One region of the Streptomyces hamibioticus genome, then DNA from elsewhere that is predicted to be linked to it. Evidence: riboswitches for the same ligand, from Rfam matches in the RefSeq annotation. Region 1 holds a riboswitch; each other region holds the start of a gene.
What was found. Region 1 has a riboswitch for cobalamin ahead of ACLGIH_RS03725 (ABC transporter substrate-binding protein). Riboswitches for the same ligand answer to the same signal wherever they lie in the genome.

Region 2: linked by a shared signal. The riboswitch ahead of ACLGIH_RS06305 (ABC transporter substrate-binding protein) and the one ahead of ACLGIH_RS03725 (ABC transporter substrate-binding protein) in region 1 are both predicted to bind cobalamin.
Region 3: linked by a shared signal. The riboswitch ahead of ACLGIH_RS26720 (cobalamin biosynthesis protein) and the one ahead of ACLGIH_RS03725 (ABC transporter substrate-binding protein) in region 1 are both predicted to bind cobalamin.

Annotation. Positions count from the first base shown of each region.
Region 1 covers NZ_JBKKQY010000001.1:811,597-817,449, reverse strand. The annotation lists gene ACLGIH_RS03730 (FecCD family ABC transporter permease) at 1-749, opposite strand, end outside; gene ACLGIH_RS03725 (ABC transporter substrate-binding protein) at 761-1,804, opposite strand; cobalamin riboswitch at 1,835-2,016, opposite strand; gene meaB (methylmalonyl Co-A mutase-associated GTPase MeaB) at 2,039-3,037, opposite strand; gene scpA (methylmalonyl-CoA mutase) at 3,051-5,228, opposite strand; gene ACLGIH_RS03710 (methylmalonyl-CoA mutase family protein) at 5,228-5,853, opposite strand, start outside.
Region 2 covers NZ_JBKKQY010000001.1:1,388,708-1,394,560, reverse strand. The annotation lists partial or broken gene ACLGIH_RS06325 (IS630 family transposase) at 1-288, opposite strand, end outside; partial or broken gene ACLGIH_RS06320 (glyoxalase superfamily protein) at 281-654, opposite strand; partial or broken gene ACLGIH_RS06315 (ABC transporter ATP-binding protein) at 741-1,524, opposite strand; partial or broken gene ACLGIH_RS06310 (FecCD family ABC transporter permease) at 1,521-2,635, opposite strand; partial or broken gene ACLGIH_RS06305 (ABC transporter substrate-binding protein) at 2,632-3,653, opposite strand; cobalamin riboswitch at 3,682-3,861, opposite strand; gene ACLGIH_RS06300 (class I SAM-dependent methyltransferase) at 3,914-4,663, opposite strand; gene ACLGIH_RS06295 (MFS transporter) at 4,632-5,853, opposite strand, start outside.
Region 3 covers NZ_JBKKQY010000001.1:5,893,635-5,899,487, forward strand. The annotation lists gene cobN (cobaltochelatase subunit CobN) at 1-50, opposite strand, end outside; gene ACLGIH_RS26715 (cobyric acid synthase) at 47-1,579, opposite strand; gene ACLGIH_RS26720 (cobalamin biosynthesis protein) at 1,576-2,535, opposite strand; cobalamin riboswitch at 2,636-2,755, opposite strand; gene ACLGIH_RS26725 (hypothetical protein) at 2,904-3,125, opposite strand; gene ACLGIH_RS26730 (inorganic phosphate transporter) at 3,145-4,389, opposite strand; gene ACLGIH_RS26735 (class II aldolase/adducin family protein) at 4,847-5,566, shown strand; gene ACLGIH_RS26740 (alpha/beta hydrolase family protein) at 5,736-5,853, shown strand, end outside.

The sequences.
Region 1 (5,853 bases):
GCCTCTTCACCGGCCAGCAGCAGGTTGAGACTGCGGGCCTGCACCAGCAGCACGCCGATGCCGAGCAGCACGGCCAGGCCCGGCAGCCACAGCGTGCTCCAGTCGACGCCGCCGAGACCCCCGAGGGTCCAGGCGAGGACCGCGCGGGCCTCGTTGCCCCGGTCGGTGGTGAGCAGCAGCAGGTTCAGGACCGCGGTGAGCATCGCCGCGATCGCCACCCCGGACAGCACCAGCCGCGTGGAGGTGATCCGGCCGCCGGTGCGGGCGGTTGCGTAGACGAGCAGCAGCGCGCCGAGGGCACCGGCGAAGGCGGCGGCCGACAGCGACACCGGACCCAGCAGGCTCACCCCGAAGACGATCACCGAGACCGCGCCGAGCGACGCCCCGGAGGAGACGCCCAGCAGATACGGCTCGGCGAGGGGGTTGCGGACCAGGGCCTGCAGTGCGGTGCCGACGACCGCGAGTCCGGCGCCGGTCACCGCGCCGAGCAGTACGCGCGGCGCCCGCACGTCCAGCACGATGGTCTCCCGCGCCCCCGACCAGTCCGGCTCCACCCAGCCGGCGCCCAGTGCGTGGGTCACGATGCCCCAGACCTGGCCGGGCGGCACGTGCACCGAGCCGATGGCCAGACCCGCCGTGGCCGAGAGCACCAGCAGGGCGGCGAGGACGGCCAGCGTGACGGTCAGCGGCACCCGGCCGGTCCGGCCGCCACCCGGTGTCCGTTCCCGGACGGCCGGTTCGGCGGGCACTTCCGTGGCCGTCACCGGAAGCTCTCGGGGTGCAGCCCGCGGGCCAGGTCCTCGACCGCGTACGCCGACCGGATGCCGACCAGGGTCGCGGTCAGCGGCAGCACGACGAACCGCTTGTTCCTGATCGCGGGCACGTCGGCCAGGGACCGCCGGGACAGCAGGAACTGCTTCTTCCGCTCGACGCTTCCGGCACCGGCGTAGTCGTAGACGGCGATGACCTCGGGCCTGCGCTCCACGACCTGCTCCCAGGAGGCGTCCCCGAAGACGTCGTCGAGGTCGGCGAAGACGTTCCTGCCGCCGGCCAGCCGGATCAGCTCGGTGCCCAGGCTCTTGCCGCCCGCGGTGAACGCGGCCTTGTCGCCGCTGTCGTACACGAAGACGGGCACCGCCGGCTCGTCCCGGACCGCCTCGGCGGCCCTGTCGACCCGGCTCCTGAGGTCGGACACCAGCTTCTCCGCCCGGTCGGGGACGCCGAAGATCTTTCCGATGGTGCGGATCTCGGCGTACGTGTCCTCCATCGTCACCCGCTCCTTCCCGCAGTACTCGCGGTTGAGGTGCGTGTGGATGCCCGCGTCGGCGAACGCCTCGCGGGAGCGGCCCTCGTTCTCGTCGAACGCGCTGGCGTAACCGCCGTAGACGAGGTCCGGCTCGGCCTCCAGGACCTTCTCGAAGGACGGCTCCCGCTTCGCCAGTTCGGGTACCGACTCGTGGTCCTTCTTCAGCTCGGGCAGTACGGCCGAGTCCGGGAAGGCGGTGCCCACCATGCGGTCCTTCAGGCCGAGCGCGAGCATCAGTTCCGCCGGATGCTGGTGGATGGTGACGACCCGCGAGGGGGGCTTGTCGTACGTCGTCCGCACACCGCAGTTGTCGACGGTGACGGGGAAGCCCTCGGCCGGCGCCGCGGCCTTCGGGTGCTCGGCGGCGCCGTCGCCGGACGAGCCGCAGCCGGCGGTCAGCAGGGCCGCCGTCAGGGCCAGGGCCGCGGCCGTGACACGCAGCGGGCGTCGCCTGCGGGCAGGGGAGAACAGCGGGGGACGGGACATGCCGTCGTACACGTGAAGCCTCCTGGGGAGTCCGCGCTCCTCGGAACGGGCCCGCGACAGGCCAGTGTCCTGACTCCCGGATCGACGTTCCCCCGCCTTCCCGCGCGGTGCGCAGTGGCATGTCGAGGGGGTGCACTCCCCGGTCACAGTGGCGGGACCGTGCCGGATTCGCACCGGCTTCCTGATCTCCCGTCGCGGCGATGACCTGGTGATACTACGTCACCTTCGGTGGCCCGTCCCCGCCCTTCACCGCTGCCGGCCGGCTCCGCCGCCCCCGAAGGCGTCCAGGATGCGCTCGGCCGCCAGGGTGGCCGTCAGTTCCCCGTCGCGGACCTGCCGCTCCAGGTCCGGGGCGAGGGAGCGCACCTCGGGGTCGGCGTGCAGCCGGCCCAGCAGTTCGTCGCGGACCATCGTCCAGGTCCAGTCGACCTGCTGGTCGCGGCGCCGGGCGGCGAGCCGGCCCGTGGAGTCCAGCAGCGTGCGGTGCTGCTCCAGGCGCTCCCAGACGGCATCCAGGCCGGCCGACTCCCGGGCGCTGCAACTGAGCACCGGGGGCGTCCAGAAGGCGTCCTTGCCGTGCATCAGCCGCAGGGCGCCCGCCAGTTCGCGGGCGGCGGCGCGGGCGTCGCGCTCGTGCGGGCCGTCCGCCTTGTTGACGGCGATCACGTCGGCCAGCTCCAGGACGCCCTTCTTGATGCCCTGCAACTGGTCGCCGGTACGGGCCAGGGTGAGCAGCAGGAAGGAGTCGACCATGTTGGCGACCGCCGTCTCGGACTGGCCGACCCCGACCGTCTCGACCAGGACCACGTCGTAGCCCGCGGCCTCCATCACCACGATCGACTCGCGCGTCGCCTTCGCCACACCGCCGAGCGTGCCGGCGGTGGGGGAGGGGCGGACGAAGGCCGCCGGGTCGACGGCGAGGCGCTCCATCCGGGTCTTGTCGCCGAGGATCGAGCCGCCGGTCCGGCTGGAGGAGGGGTCGACGGCGAGCACCGCGACGCGGTGCCCGAGCCCGGTCAGCATCGTGCCGAAGGCGTCGATGAACGTCGACTTGCCCACCCCAGGCACCCCGCTGACCCCGACCCGCCGCGCCCTGCCGCTGTAGGGCAGCAGCTCGGTCAGCAGCTCCTGGGCCAGCGCCCGGTGCTGGGGGCGGGTGGACTCCACGAGGGTGATCGCGCGGGCGATCACCGCCCGCTTGCCGTCGAGCACGCCCTTGACGTACGTGTCCAGATCGATCGCCATGCGGGTCACGGCCTCACAGATCGTCGTGACCGAGCCCGGCCGCCAGCCGGGTCAGCAGGTCGTGGGCCGCGTCCGGGATCACCGTGCCCGGCGGGAACACGGCCGCCGCGCCCATCTCCAGCAGCGTCGGCACGTCCTGCGGCGGGATCACCCCGCCGACCACGATCATGATGTCCTCGCGGCCCTCCTCGGCGAGCGCCTCGCGCAGCGCCGGTACGAGGGTGAGGTGCCCGGCGGCCAGCGAGGAGACCCCGACGATGTGCACGTCCGCCTCGACGGCCTGGCGGGCCACCTCGGCCGGGGTCTGGAACAGCGGGCCGACGTCGACGTCGAAGCCGAGGTCGGCGAAGGCCGTGGCGATCACCTTCTGGCCGCGGTCGTGGCCGTCCTGGCCCATCTTGGCGACCAGGATGCGCGGCCGGCGGCCCTCGGCCTCGGCGAAGGCGTCCACCAGGGCCCGGGTGCGGTCCACGGACGGCGACTCCCCGGCTTCGTTGCGGTACACACCGGAGATGGTACGGATCTGGCCCGCGTGCCGGCCGTACACCTTCTCCAGGGCGTCCGAGATCTCCCCGACCGTCGCCTTCGCCCGGGCCGCGTGCACCGCCAGCTCCAGCAGGTTGCCCTCGCCCCCGGCGGCGCGGGTCAGCGCGTCCAGCGCCTCCCGGCAGGCGGTCTCGTCCCGCTCCTCGCGCAGCCGCCGCAGCTTCTCGATCTGCTGGGCGCGCACCGAGGAGTTGTCGACCTTGAGCACGTCGATCTGCTCGTCGGTCTCGACCCGGTACTTGTTCACGCCGATCACCGGCTGCCGCCCGGAGTCGATGCGGGCCTGGGTGCGGGCCGCGGCCTCCTCGATGCGCAGCTTGGGGATGCCCGCGTCGATGGCCTTGGCCATGCCGCCCGCGGCCTCGACCTCCTCGATGTGCTGCCAGGCGCGGCGCGCGAGGTCGTGGGTGAGCTTCTCGACATAGGCGCTGCCGCCCCACGGGTCGATGACCCGGGTGGTGCCGGACTCCTGCTGGATGAGCAGCTGGGTGTTGCGGGCGATCCGCGCGGAGAAGTCGGTGGGCAGCGCGAGCGCCTCGTCGAGGGCGTTGGTGTGCAGCGACTGGGTGTGGCCCTGGGTGGCCGCCATCGCCTCCACGCACGTACGCGTGACGTTGTTGAACACGTCCTGCGCGGTCAGCGACCAGCCGGAGGTCTGCGAATGGGTGCGCAACGACAGCGACTTGGCGTTCTTCGGGTCGAACTGCCTGACCAGCTTCGCCCACAGCAGCCGGGCCGCACGCAGCTTGGCGATCTCCATGAAGAAGTTCATGCCGATCGCCCAGAAGAACGACAGCCGGGGCGCGAACGCGTCGACGTCCAGGCCCGCTTCCCGGCCCGCCCGGATGTACTCCACGCCGTCCGCGAGCGTGTACGCCAGCTCCAGGTCGGCCGTGGCCCCGGCCTCCTGGATGTGGTAGCCGGAGATGGAGATGGAGTTGTAGCGGGGCATCCGCTGCGAGGTGTAGGCGAAGATGTCGGAGATGATCCGCATCGACGGCTTCGGCGGGTAGATGTAGGTGTTGCGGACCATGAACTCCTTGAGGATGTCGTTCTGGATGGTCCCCGCCAGCTTCTCCGGCGGCACGCCCTGCTCCTCCGCCGCCACGATGTACAGCGCCAGCACCGGCAGCACCGCGCCGTTCATCGTCATCGACACGGTCATCCGGTCCAGCGGGATGCCGTCGAACAGCCGGCGCATGTCGTAGATGGAGTCGATGGCCACGCCCGCCATGCCGACGTCACCGGTCACCCGCGGGTGGTCGCTGTCGTAGCCGCGGTGCGTGGGCAGGTCGAAGGCGACCGACAGGCCCTTCTGACCGGCCGCCAGATTGCGCCGGTAGAAGGCGTTGGACTCCTCGGCCGTGGAGAAGCCCGCGTACTGGCGGATGGTCCACGGCTGGTTGACGTACATCGTCGGGTACGGGCCGCGCAGATACGGGGCGATGCCCGGGTACGTGCCCAGGAAGTCCAGGCCCTCCAGGTCCTGCCCGGTGTACAGCGGCTTGACGGTGATGCCCTCCGGGGTCTCCCAGAGCAGGTCCGCGCCGTCGGCGGCCCGCTTCACGGCCGTGCGCCACTCGTCGGGGCCGGCGTCGGCGGCCGGCGCTCCCAGCTCGATCCCGGTGAAGTCGGGGATGGACATCAGGACACTCCCATGCGATCGAGGGCGGCGGAGAGCACCGCGACGGCGTCGCAGCCCGCGAAGACGTACGCGTCGACCCCGGGGTACTGCCCCGGGCGACCCGCGAGGAACACGTGCTCGGCGCCCGCCGCCCGCAGCCGGCCGGCGACGGACTCGGCCTGCTCCTCGTACAGCGCGTCACTGGAGCACAGGCACGCCTCCCGCGCGCCGCTCTCCTCGAACGTGCCCTCGGTGACGGGCTCGATGCCGCCCGCCTGGAACAGGTTGGAGGCGAAGGTCAGGCGCGCGGTGTGCGCGGCGGCCGGGCCGAGCGCGGCCAGGTAGATCCGCGGCCGGGCACCGGTCGCGGCGAGGTGGGCGTCGGAGCGGGCCCGCAGCGTCTCGAAGGCGTCGTCGCGCCGCACCCGGGGCAGGCCCCCGGAGGGCGGCTCGGGCGCGGGCTCGCGGACCACCGGCTTCTCGGCCAGGAAGGGGAACTCGCTGACGCCGGTGATGGGCTCGCGCCGCTTGGCGAGCTTCGCGCTGCGCGCGGCCCAGGTCTCGGCGAGGCGCTCACGGACCATGCCGGAGCGCAGCGCCGCCGCCTGGCCGCCGGCGCGCTCGATCTCCTGGAAGAACTCCCACG
Region 2 (5,853 bases), 580 kb from region 1:
GGTCTCCCGGCGCTCGGGCAGGGCGTACGTCCTGTGGCGGCCGCCTTTGTACTTCGGGTAGAGGGAGTCGAAGCCGTCGGCTTTGAAGGGGTAGGTCAGATCCCGGGCCAGGTCCGCGCTGGGGAACGTCACCTCGGCGATCTCCGCCACGGGCATGCTCTGCGCGGACAGCAGCACCATCTGCGCCCGCCGCCAGGTCACCACCGAACCGATGCCCCGGCGGATGATCCGCAGCAGGCGCTGCCCTTCGTCGTCATCGATCTCGCGGACGTGTACTCGCTCAGCCACCAGCACAGCTTCCCTGCTGAACACTGCCGGCGAGTGTTATTCCGCCGACGTGCATCCGAAGCCGGTTGCCGTCAGGATCGTGCAGCTCAATCTCACGCGCCCACGGAGCGTCCCTCGCCTGCACCCCGAACTCGGAGGCGATGGCCTCGACATCACGAACGCGGAGGTAGACCAACGTGTCGGGACTGGCATCGCCCTTGTGTTCCGGCAAGAACAACCACACCCCGCCCCGGGCGACCTCGACGAACGCGGGAAGCCCCGGTTCGAAGCGGTGTTCCCACTGTTTGGTGAAGCCCAGCCGCTCGTACCACGCGACCGCCGCTGCAGCGTCCTCGACGCGAAAAATGGGATGACGTCCTCGTCCATGGCGTCATCGTCGCAGACCGTCCAGGGCGAACGTTGCCTGATGCGGCTAGGTCGCGCGGATGGGCATGGGGCAGTATCGGGGGCCTTCAGCTGCCTGGCTCTTCGGGGAGGAACGTCACCTGCAGGGCGCCCGTGCGCGGATGGGTGGCTACTTCCGCGGCCACTCCGTAGACCTCGGCCAGAAGCCGCGGGGTGAGGATTTCGGCGGGGAGCCGGAGGCGGTGACCTCACCGGCATGCAGTACGTAGAGGCGGTCGCAGTAGTAGGCGGCCAGGTTGAGGTCGTGCAGGCGAGCAGCACGGTGGCGGGCAGGCGGCGCAGAGTGCCGAGCACGGACAGTTGGTGGCGGATGTCGAGGTGGTTGGTGGGTTCGTCGAGGACAAGGAGGGTGGGCTGCTGGGCGAGAGCGCGCGCGATGAGGACGCGCTGACGCTCGCCGCCGGAGAGCCGGTCGAAGGGGCGGTCGGCTAGGTGGACGGCGTCGACCGCCAAAAGCGCGGAGTCGATGATTTCGGCGTCCTGGGGAGTGTCACCGGCGAGGAGCCGCTTGTGCGGGGTGCGGCCCATGGCGACGACCTCGCGGACGGTGAGGTCGAAGACGGCTGCCGAGTCCTGGACCACCGCCGCCACGGTGCGAGCCAGGTGCCGCACCGGTAGCGACCAGGCGTCACCTCCGTCGACGCGGACCTGACCGGTGGCGGGGCGCAGGACCCGGTAGACGGTGCGCAGAAGGCTGGACTTGCCGCTGCCGTTGGGGCCCACGAGCCCGATGGTCTCGCCCGGGCGGGCGGTCAGGGAGACGTCGCGCACCAGGTGGCGGGCTCCGGCGGTGAGCGTGACGCCGTCGACGTCCAGTTCGGTCGCGGTCATGCTACTCCTCGGTCGGTGCCGCCCCGGGCGTCGCGGCGCATCAGCCACAGGAAGAACGGTCCGCCGCACAGGGCCGTGAGGACACCGACGGGTATCTCCATCGGTGCGGCGACCGTCCGTGCGGCGATGTCGGCCCAGACGAGGAAGACCGCTCCGCCGAGTGCTGCCGTCGGCAGGACCCGGCGGTGGTCGCCGCCGACGAACAGGCGCACGGTGTGGGGCTTCATCAGGCCGACGAAGCCGATCGGTCCGGCCGCCGCGACCAGCACGCCCGTGACGAGGGAGAGCAGGACGAACAGACGGGCGCGGAAGCGGGCCACGTCCAGCCCCATGGTGGTCGCCGCCTCCTCGCCGGCCAGCAGCAGGTTCAGGTTGCGGGCCTGCGCCAGGAGGACGCCGATGCCGAGCAGCAGGGCCGTGCTCGGCAGCCACGGCGTGCCCCAGTTGACACCGCCCAGGCCGCCGAGGGTCCAGGCGAGGACCGCGCGGGCCTCATTGCCCCGGTCGGTGGTGAGCAGCAGCAGATCGAGGACCGCCGTGAGCACCGCCGCGATCGCCACCCCGGACAGCACCAGCCGCGACGAGGTGATGCGTCCGCCGGTGCGGGCGGTGGCGTACACGAGCAGGAGTGCGCCCAAGGCGCCCACGAAGGCGGCCACCGACAGGGAGGCCGGTCCGAAGAGGGTGAACCCGAACACGATCACGGAGACGGCGCCGAGCGACGCCCCGGAGGAGACGCCGAGCAGGTACGGCTCTGCGAGAGGGTTCCGCACCAGGGCCTGCAGCGCGGTGCCGATCACCGCCAGGCCGGCGCCGGTGACCGCACCGAGCAGTACCCGCGGTGCCCGTACGTCCACCACGATGGTCTCCCGGGCCCTTGACCAGTCCGGTTCCTGCCATTCGGCGCCCAGCGCGTGCGTCACGATGCCCCACACCTGGCCCGGCGGACATGCACGGAGCCGATCGCGAGGCCCGCCGTGGCGGAGACGACGAGCAACGCGGTGAGCACCAGCAGCGTGACGGCCAGCCGCGCACGGCCTGCTCCCGAGCCGGTGGCCTTCCGTCGTTGCACGGTCCGTTCGGCGGGCGCGCCGGTGGCGGCCTGAGTCACCGGATCTCCGGGTGCAGCCCGCGGGCCAGGTCCTCGACCGCGTAGGCCGAGCCGATGCCGACCAGGGTGGCGGTCAGCGGCAGGACGACGAACCGCTTGTTCCTGACGGCGGGTACGTCGGCGAGCGCGGGCTGGGAGAGCAGGAACTTCTTCTTCTCCTCGACGCTTCCGGCACCGGCGTAGTCATAGATGGCGATGACTTCCGGCTTGCGCTCGACGACCTGCTCCCAGGAGACGTCACGGAAGACGTCGTCGAGGTCGGTGAAGACGTTCTCGCCGCCGGCCAGCCGGATCAGTTCGGTGCCCAGGCTCTTGCCGCCCGCGGTGAAAGCGCTTTTGTCGCCACTGTCGTAGACGAAGACGGGCACCTCGGGCTCGCCTTCGACTTTGTCGGCGGCCTTGCCGACGCGGCCTTCGAGGTCGGCGACCAGTTTGTCGGCTCGGTCCGGAACGCCGAAGATCTTGCCGATGGTGCGGATCTCGTCGTAGGTGTCCTTCATCGTCACCTGCTTCTTCCGCAGTACTCGCGGTTGAGGTAGGTGTCGATGCCGGCGTCGGCGAACGCCTCGCGGGAGCGGCCCTCTTTCTCGTCGAAGGCGCTGCCGTAGCCGCCGTAGACGAGGTCGGGTTCGGCGTCCAGGACGGTCTCGAAGGACGGTTCCCTCTCCGCCAGTTCCGGGACGGACTCGTAGTCCTTCTTCAGCTCGGGCAGGACCGCGGAGTCGGGGAAGGCCGTTCCGGCCAGGCGGTCCTTCAGGCCGAGGGCGAGCATGAGCTCGGCCGGGTGCTGGTGGATAGTGACCACCCGTGACGGCGGCCCGTCGTATGTCGTCTTCACACCGCAGTTGTCGATCGTGACCGGAAAGCCCGCGGGCACGGCCGCGCCGGCGTTCGCGTCCCCACCGCTCTCGTCGGATGAACCGCAGCCGACGGTCAGCAGCACTGACGTGAGAGACACGGCAGCGGCCGTGGTACGAAGGAACCCGCGCGTGAGGGCAGGGGTGAACAGCTGGGACACGTGAAGCCTCCTGGAGTCCGCGCTCCTCGGGACGGGCCCGCGACGGACCAGTGTCCTGACTCCCGGATCGACGTTCCCTCCGCCTTCCCGCGCCGTGCGCAGTGGCATCTCGGAGGGGTGCTCCCCGGTCACCGTGGCGGGACCGTGCCGGATTCGCACCGGCTTCCTGTCTCCCGTCGCGGCGATGACCAGGTGATCCCACGTTCCTCCGAGTCGGCGGCAAAAGGGCGTGCGGACCCGGCCGCACGCCCGCGCCTTCGTCACGCTTCGCGCACCGCTCGCAGCACGAGCCGCTCGGCGTTCTCGTCGTAGGGGCGTCCGTCGAACCCGCCGAAGACCTCCACGCGGCCGAAACCCGCATCCTCGGCCATCCGGCGAAGCTCCACCGCGCTGTACACGAACCACGTCAAGGTGGCTCGCGTCACCCGCTCGCCCCGAACCAGCACCCACTCGCTGCGCAGCCGCGCCCACTCGTCCAGGACGGTGTCTGTCTGCACCATCAGGTCGTCGCCCCGCCGCACCACTTTGGGCGGGGTGGCATTGCGGGCCAGGAGTTCTTTCCCGGCGAGGTCCAGGACGAGCGTGCCGCCGGGCGCCAGGCAGGTGTGCATGGTGCGCAGCACACGCGCGTTGTCGGCGGGGTCCTCGAAGTACCCGAAGGAGGTGAACATGTTGAGGACGACGTCGAAGCCGCCCGGTGCGCTGTACTCGCGGGCGTCGGCCCGCACGTACGTCACCTCGGCACCGGCGTCGGCCGACCGCTTGCGTGCCCGGTCCAGCATGGCCGGGCTCAGGTCAACGCCGGTCACGCGGTGCCCGCGGCGGGCGAGGGGCACGGTGAAGACGCCCGGCCCGCAGCACAGGTCCAGCACGCGTGATCCGTCGGGGAGGGCGAGCAGGGGAGAGGTGTCCAGCAGTACCTCGGCCTGCTCGTAGCGCCGCTCGGAGAAGAGGAAGTCGTGGAACTCGGTCCAGAAGTCATCGTCCTGGAATCCGCCCGTCCGTGTCATCGCGCGTCAGTGCTCCTTCATGGTCGCCGTCGGGGACAGGGCGCCGCGCCGTGCGACGGCGCAGCGAGAGCAGAAGCGGGGGAAGCAGCAGACACTGGGCGGCTGCCAACAGCCAGAACCAACCGGTGTGCCCGGCCCGTTCGCCGAGGCCGTACAACTGCCCGCCCAGTACGCCGCTCGCGCAGGCGCCCAGGCCCGCGGCCAGCCGCTGCTGGCCGAAGACCACGGCGTCGGAGCGGGGGCTGCGGCGCAATGCCTCCAGGTCGTTCTTGAGGAACAGCACGATGTCGCCGAGGGTGATCAGCGCGCCGCCCGCCAGCAGTGCCGTCCGGGTGCCGGCCGCCAGCACGGCCAGTCCCGCCGCCAGGCCCGTGAACCCGACCGCGAGGGCGAGGACGTACGGCATGCGCCGGATCAGGCCGGACGCGAGCGGCTGTACGACGATGACCAGCGTGAAGCAGAGCAACAGCACCATGCTGTAGAAGGCGCTGGAGGCGCGCTCGACGGCGTACACCGCCAGGAAGTGCTGGAAGTGGAAGTAGAGGTAGAAGGCCAGCGCGTTGGCGGCGAACGGCAGGAGTGCCACGCCGACGAGAAGGCCCGAGCGGGCCGTTTCCTCCGATTTGGTGGGATAGGTCCCGTCGGTTCCGGGCAACCGTGCGTGTCCCGCTGTGACCGCGAGGAACAGCGCCGTGACGGCCGCGAACAGCCAGCCGGGCGAGGACAGGACGAATGGTCCGGCGATGAGCGGGCCGACCGCCATCCCGGCGTTGAGTGCCGCGTTGCCCGCCGACAGGAACGCCGGACGGCGCTCGTCGTCGACGCCGTGCACGAGATACGCCTTGTTGGCGGGCAGGTAGAGCGCGGCACCGCAGCACGTCAGGACCAGCGCCCAGACCGCGAGGGGCGGCCAGCGCAGGGCCAGCAGGAGCCCGGCGAAACCGGCGGTGCGTACGACGAGCGCCCACAGCATCGTGCGGCGTAGTCCGATCCGGTCCGCGAGGGCGCCGCCGACGATGCCGCCGGAGAACTGCACGAGCGATGCCAACGCCAGGACGACGCCGACCGTGCCAAGCCCCATCCCGAGCCGTTCGTGGAGGAACACCGACATGAACGGCAGGACCATGAAGCTGCCGAGCGGGATGAGGAACGAGCTGAGCAGGAGGAACCGCAGCGGGCCGGTGAGTGGG
Region 3 (5,853 bases), 5.1 Mb from region 1:
GCCGCCAGCAGATCCGTGTCGGCGGTCGACAACAACAACACTGTGCTCATGCGGGCGCTCCCGGTGGAATGAAGGGCAGTCCTTGTGGCGCGCCGGACTCGATGAGCCGCCACAGCGCGTCCGTGTCCGCGTGCTGTTCGATCAGGTCGCCGAGCCGGTCGAGCTGCTGCTCGCGCAGCGCGGCGAAGCAGGTGTCGGGGGCCGGCACGAAGCGGCGGCCCGCGGCGGCGGCCACCTCGCGCAGGAACGCCCGCCGGAATCCGTCCGACTCCAGCGAGCCGTGCCAGTGCGTGCCCCAGGTCTGGCCGACCCGGCAGCCGTCCAGGCTGCGTCCACCGCCATCGGAGATGAACGCTTCGCCACCGAGGACCTCGGCGACCCCGTGGTGGATCTCGTAGCCCTCGACCTGCTCGCCGAGGGCCTCGCCCGCGGGCCGGGTGAGGGTCTTCTCGCGGGCGAACCGCACCCGCACGGGCAGGACGCCGAGCCCGTCGACGTGGCCCCGGCGGCTCTCGACGTCGTCCTCGATGTGCTCGCCGAGGAGCTGGAAGCCGCCGCAGACGCCGAGCAGGGGCCGCTGCTCGGCGGCCCTGCGGACGAGGGCGTCCGCCAGGCCCCGCTCCCGCAGCCACTCCAGCGCCCGGACCGTCCCGCGTGTCCCCGGCACGACCACCAGATCGGCGTCGGCCAGCTCCTCCGGCCGGTCCACGAACCGCACCACGACGCCCGGCTCGGCGGCCAGCGCGTCCACGTCCGTGAAGTTGGACATCAGCGGGACCGCGCAGACGGCGACCCGCAGCACGTCCTCGCCGAGCGGCGGCGCGACGACCGACTCCCGCACCGTCCCCCGCAGGGAGATCCGCAGCCCGTCCTCCTCGTCGATGCCGAGCCCGTGCCGGAAGGGCAGGACGCCGTACGTCCGCCGCCCGGTGAGGTTCCGGAGCATGTCGAGGCCCGGCTCCAGCAGCGACACGTCGCCCCGGAACTTGTTGACGAGGAACCCGGCGACCAGGGCCTGGTCCTCGGGCGCCAGCAGTGCCACCGTGCCGAAGAAGGACGCGAACACACCCCCGCGGTCGATGTCGCCGACGACGAGGACGGGGAGCCCGGCCCCCCGGGCGATCCCCATGTTCACGATGTCGGTCCGGCGCAGGTTGATCTCCGCCGGACTGCCCGCCCCCTCACAGATCACCGCGTCATACGTGCCCCGCAGCTCGGCGAGGCAGTCCAGCACGGTGCCGAGCAGCTTCTGCTGCCGCCCGCCGTGGTAGCCGCGCGCGCTCAGCTCCCCGACCGGCTTGCCGAGCAGCACCACCTGGCTGCTCCGCTCGCCGCCCGGCTTGAGCAGCACCGGGTTCATCAGCGCGGTCGGCTCCACGCGGCAGGCCTGGGCCTGCATGGCCTGCGCCCGGCCGATCTCCGCGCCCTCGCGGGTGACGAAGGAGTTGAGCGACATGTTCTGCGCCTTGAAGGGCGCCACCTTCACGCCCTGCCGCACCAGCCAGCGGCAGATACCGGCCGTGACGACGCTCTTGCCGGCGTCGGAGGTGGTGCCGGCGACCAGGAGCCCACCGTTCATGACGTCCGTCCTTTCGTGACCACCCGGCGTGCCAGCAGCCGCGCGCCGGCGCACACGCCGAGCGCCAGCCAGCCCACGCGCCGGGAGAGCCGTACGGCCCGGTCGATGTCGTCGGCCCGGACGGCGCGTCCCGCCGCCCCGTTGAGCACGGGCCGGTGCTCCACCCGGCCGCCGTAGGAGAGCGTCCCGCCCAGCCGCACGCCCAGGGCACCCGCGAACGCGGCCTCCACGGGACCGGCGTTGGGGCTCGGATGCCCGTCCGCGTCGGCGCGCCAGGCCCGGACGGCGCCGCGCGGATCGCCGCCGGCCACGGTGGCCAGGGCGGCGGTGAGCCGGGCGCCCGGCCAGCCGGCCAGGTCGTCGAGGCGGGCGGAGGCCCAGCCGTAGCGGCGGTACCGGGAGGACTTGTGGCCGACCATGGCGTCGAGGGTGTTCACGGCCCGGAAGCCCAGCAGGCCCGGCACGCCGCCGACGGCGCCCCACACCAGCGCGCCGACCACCGCGTCGGAGGTGTTCTCGGCGACGGACTCGACGACGGCCCGGGCGATCCCGTCGGCGTCCAGCGCCTGTGGATCCCGGCCGCACAGGTGCGGCAGCCGCGCCCGGGCGGCCTCGACGTCCCCGGACCGCAGCGCGCGCCCGATCGCACCGGCCTCGCGGGCGAGCGAGGTCCCACCGACGACGGCCCAGGTGGCGGCGCCGGTCAGCGCGACGGAGGCGGCGGGGGAGGTGCGGACGGCCCGTGCGGCGGCGGCCCCGAGGGCGACGGCGCCACCGGCGCACACGGCCGTGTGCAGCGCGCCCCAGCCGCGGTGGTCGCGCCACAGCACCCGTTCCACGGCACCGGCGGCCCGCCCGAACGCGGCGACCGGGTGCCCGCGGCGCGGATCGCCGAGGACCAGGTCGCCGAGCAGGCCGGCGGCGGCGCCGTACGCGAAGACGCGTTCGGCCCGCATCGGTTCAGCCGAGCGTGCGGAAGGGCGAAGTGTCGCGGGTGTTCCTCGGTCGGCAGCAGCCGTGCATGGCGATTGTCCTCACTCAGGGTGTCCGCGCCCTGGTTCGACGAAATCGGCGGTGAGAGTTCCTGGCTCCCGGGGGACGAGCCCCCGGTGACAGTGGCGGGACCGCGCCGGATTCGCACCGGCTTCCTCTCCTGCCGCCGTATTGGCTCGGGAAGTCCACCACGGCCCGCGAACACCCGTCAACTTGCCGTTGACCTGCGAGGGGGGAGTGTGCGGAGCCCCACACCCGGGAGGTGTGCGCGGGCACGCGAAAGGGGTGCGGGACGGTGCTGTCCGTCCCGCACCCCTCCCGGTGCCCTGGGTCAGGCGACGATCAGATAGATGCCGTACGCCACCGCCGCCGCGCACGCCGCGAAGCAGGCGTAGGCGCCGGTGACGGCGAGGGCCGCGCCGCCGCCCTGCTCCGCGGCCCGCTCCTTGCGGGCGAGGCCGGCGATGCCGAGGACGAACAGGCCCACCAGGGCCACGGTGGTCACGAGACTGACCCCGAAGACGGAGCCGAGGGCTGCCCAGTCGATCTTCATGGTGCTTACTCCTGCGGGCTCAGACGGTGGTGGTCGACGGGGTCTTGGCGTCGCGGACGTCGCCCTGGGCCGGGACGGTGGCCACCAGCTCCTCGGCGGCGGACGTGGGCGGCGGGGTCACGGCGGCCACGGCCTGGGTCACCACACCGGTCTGCGCGGGCTCGTGGTCGTTGACGTTGGTGTGGTCGACCACCTCGCGCCGGGAGATCTTCCAGATCGCGGCGCTGGAGACGACGAGGAAGACCGCGACGGCCGCCGTGCCCCAGTCGCCGAAGCCGGTGACCCACTCCGCGACGGCGGCGACCAGGGCCGCGGCCGGCAGCGTCAGGCCCCAGGCGACGAACATCCGGGTGGCCGTGGACCAGCGGACCACACCGCCCTTGCGGCCGAGACCCGAGCCCATCACCGCGCCGGAGACGGAGTGCGTGGTGGAGAGGGAGAAGCCGAGGTGGGAGGAGGCCAGGATGACCGTGGCCGCGCTGGTCTGGGCGGCGAAGCCCTGCTGCGGCTGGAGGTCGGTCAGGCCCTTGCCCATGGTGCGGATGATCCGCCAGCCGCCGAGGTAGGTGCCGAGCGCGATGGCGATGCCCGCGGAGAGGATGACCCACATGGGCGGGTCCGAGTCGGGGGCGAGGGCGCCACCGGTGACCAGGGCCAGGGTGATGACACCCATCGTCTTCTGGGCGTCGTTGGTGCCGTGGGCCAGCGAGACCAGGCCCGCGGAGGCGATCTGCCCGGCGCGGTAGCCCTTCTGGGCCGCCTGCGTGCCGTCGGACTTCTTGCCCAGCTTGTACGTCAGCCGGGCGCCGAGCATCGCCGCGAGGCCCGCGACCAGCGGGGCGGCGATCGCCGGGATCAGGACCTTGGTGACGAGCACGTCGCCGTTGACCGCGCCGATGCCGGCCGAGGCGACGGCGGCACCGATGAGACCGCCCATGAGGGCGTGCGAGGAGCTGGACGGGAGCCCGACCAGCCAGGTCAGCAGATTCCAGAGGATCGCGCCGACCAGTGCGGCGAAGATGACCTCGGGACGGATGCCGGTCTCGTCGACGAGACCCTTGGAGATGGTGTTGGCGACCTCCACCGAGAGGAAGGCGCCCACCAGGTTGAGGACGGCGGACATGGCCACCGCGACCTTGGGCCTCATGGCGCCCGTGGAAATGGTCGTGGCCATCGCGTTCGCGGTGTCGTGGAAACCGTTCGTGAAATCGAACGCGAGTGCGGTTACCACCACAATCGCGAGGATCAGCGAGAAGCTTTCCATTTACCCAGGCAATCGTTCGAGGTCGTTGGCGCGTCGAACGTAGGTAACGTGGGTGAACGGAAGATGAACTGGGCGGGGCTTCACGGTGTCCGGAAGCGGGGTCGCCGCTACCGCGCGGCCCGCCCCCGGCCCGTAGGGCCGCCCGCGTCCGCCTGATTCCGGCCGTTACCGGGGGTCAGCCGCCCGGGCGGACGCTTTCAGCCGAACCGGGGACCCGTCGAGGAGACGTTGGTCACCCGGCAGGGTGCAGCCGTCGGGACACGTCGCCCGTCGGGGGGACTCGTCGCCGGCCTGAGAGCCGACGGAGTGCCAGGTCACGCCCCTTTCCGGCGGCCGGCTCCGGCCTCCGGCAGCCCGCCCGGCGGCGCTCCGGCGGGCGCGCCTGGCAGGATCGCCGCGAGGCCGGTCGACGGCGGGGCGACGGGGGCGCGCGAGCGCCCTGGAGGAGGTGCCGGTGGTGACGGAGGCACGCGGCGGGCGGGCGGGCGAGAACGCGCGGGAAGACGCTCGCGAGAACGCGCGGGAGGGCGTCTGCGAGGAGGAGGCGCAGGCCTGGGAGGCGCTGGTGGCGACGGCCCGGCGCACGGTGGCCGACGGTCTGGTGGTCGGCACGTCCGGCAACGTCTCGGTGCGGGTCGGGGACACCGTCCTGGTCACGCCCTCGGGTGTGCCCTACGACCGGCTGACGCCGGACGACGTGACCGGCGTCGGCCTCGACGGGCGGCAGGTGCGCGGGACGCTGGTGCCCACCAGCGAACTGCCCATGCACCTCGCCGTGTACCGCAGCACCGGGGCCCGCGCGGTCGTCCACACCCACGCGGTGCACGCGACCGCCGTCTCGACCCTCGTCCGGGAGCTGCCGCTCGTCCACTACATGGCCGCCGCGCTCGGCGGACCCGTCCGCGTCGCCCCGTACGCGACGTACGGCACCGGTGAACTGGCCGAGCACATGCTCCGAGCCCTCGCCGACCGCTCCGGCTGCCTCCTTCGGAACCACGGCACCATCACCTACGGCGCCACCCTCGACCAGGCCTACGACCGCACCGCCCAACTCGAGTGGATGTGCCGCCTGTGGCTGACCGCCTCCTCGGTCCCGGGCCTGACACCGTCCCTGCTGACCGAGTCCCAGCTGGCGGAGGTGAGCGAACGCCTGCGGGGGTACGGGCAGCCGGGCTGAGCGGGCCGCCCCCGCGCCGTGCTTCCGCGCCGCGCCCCTGCGCCGGCCCCCTCCATCGCCCCGTACCGCTGCCCTGTCCCGCGCCGTGCCCCCTCCGTGCCCCCGTCCCCGTCACTCCGCCCCCGCCCCCCACTGGCCGGAGGCGGGGTCCACCTGGACACTGGAGGGCGTGCGCACTGTCACCGCGACGGCCGCCGCCGTCACCGCAGCCCTGGCAGCCGGCGCAGCGAGCGTCGCCGCCGGCCGTCTCGCCGGCGACGCCGCGCTCAAGGCGCCGCCCGGCCGGC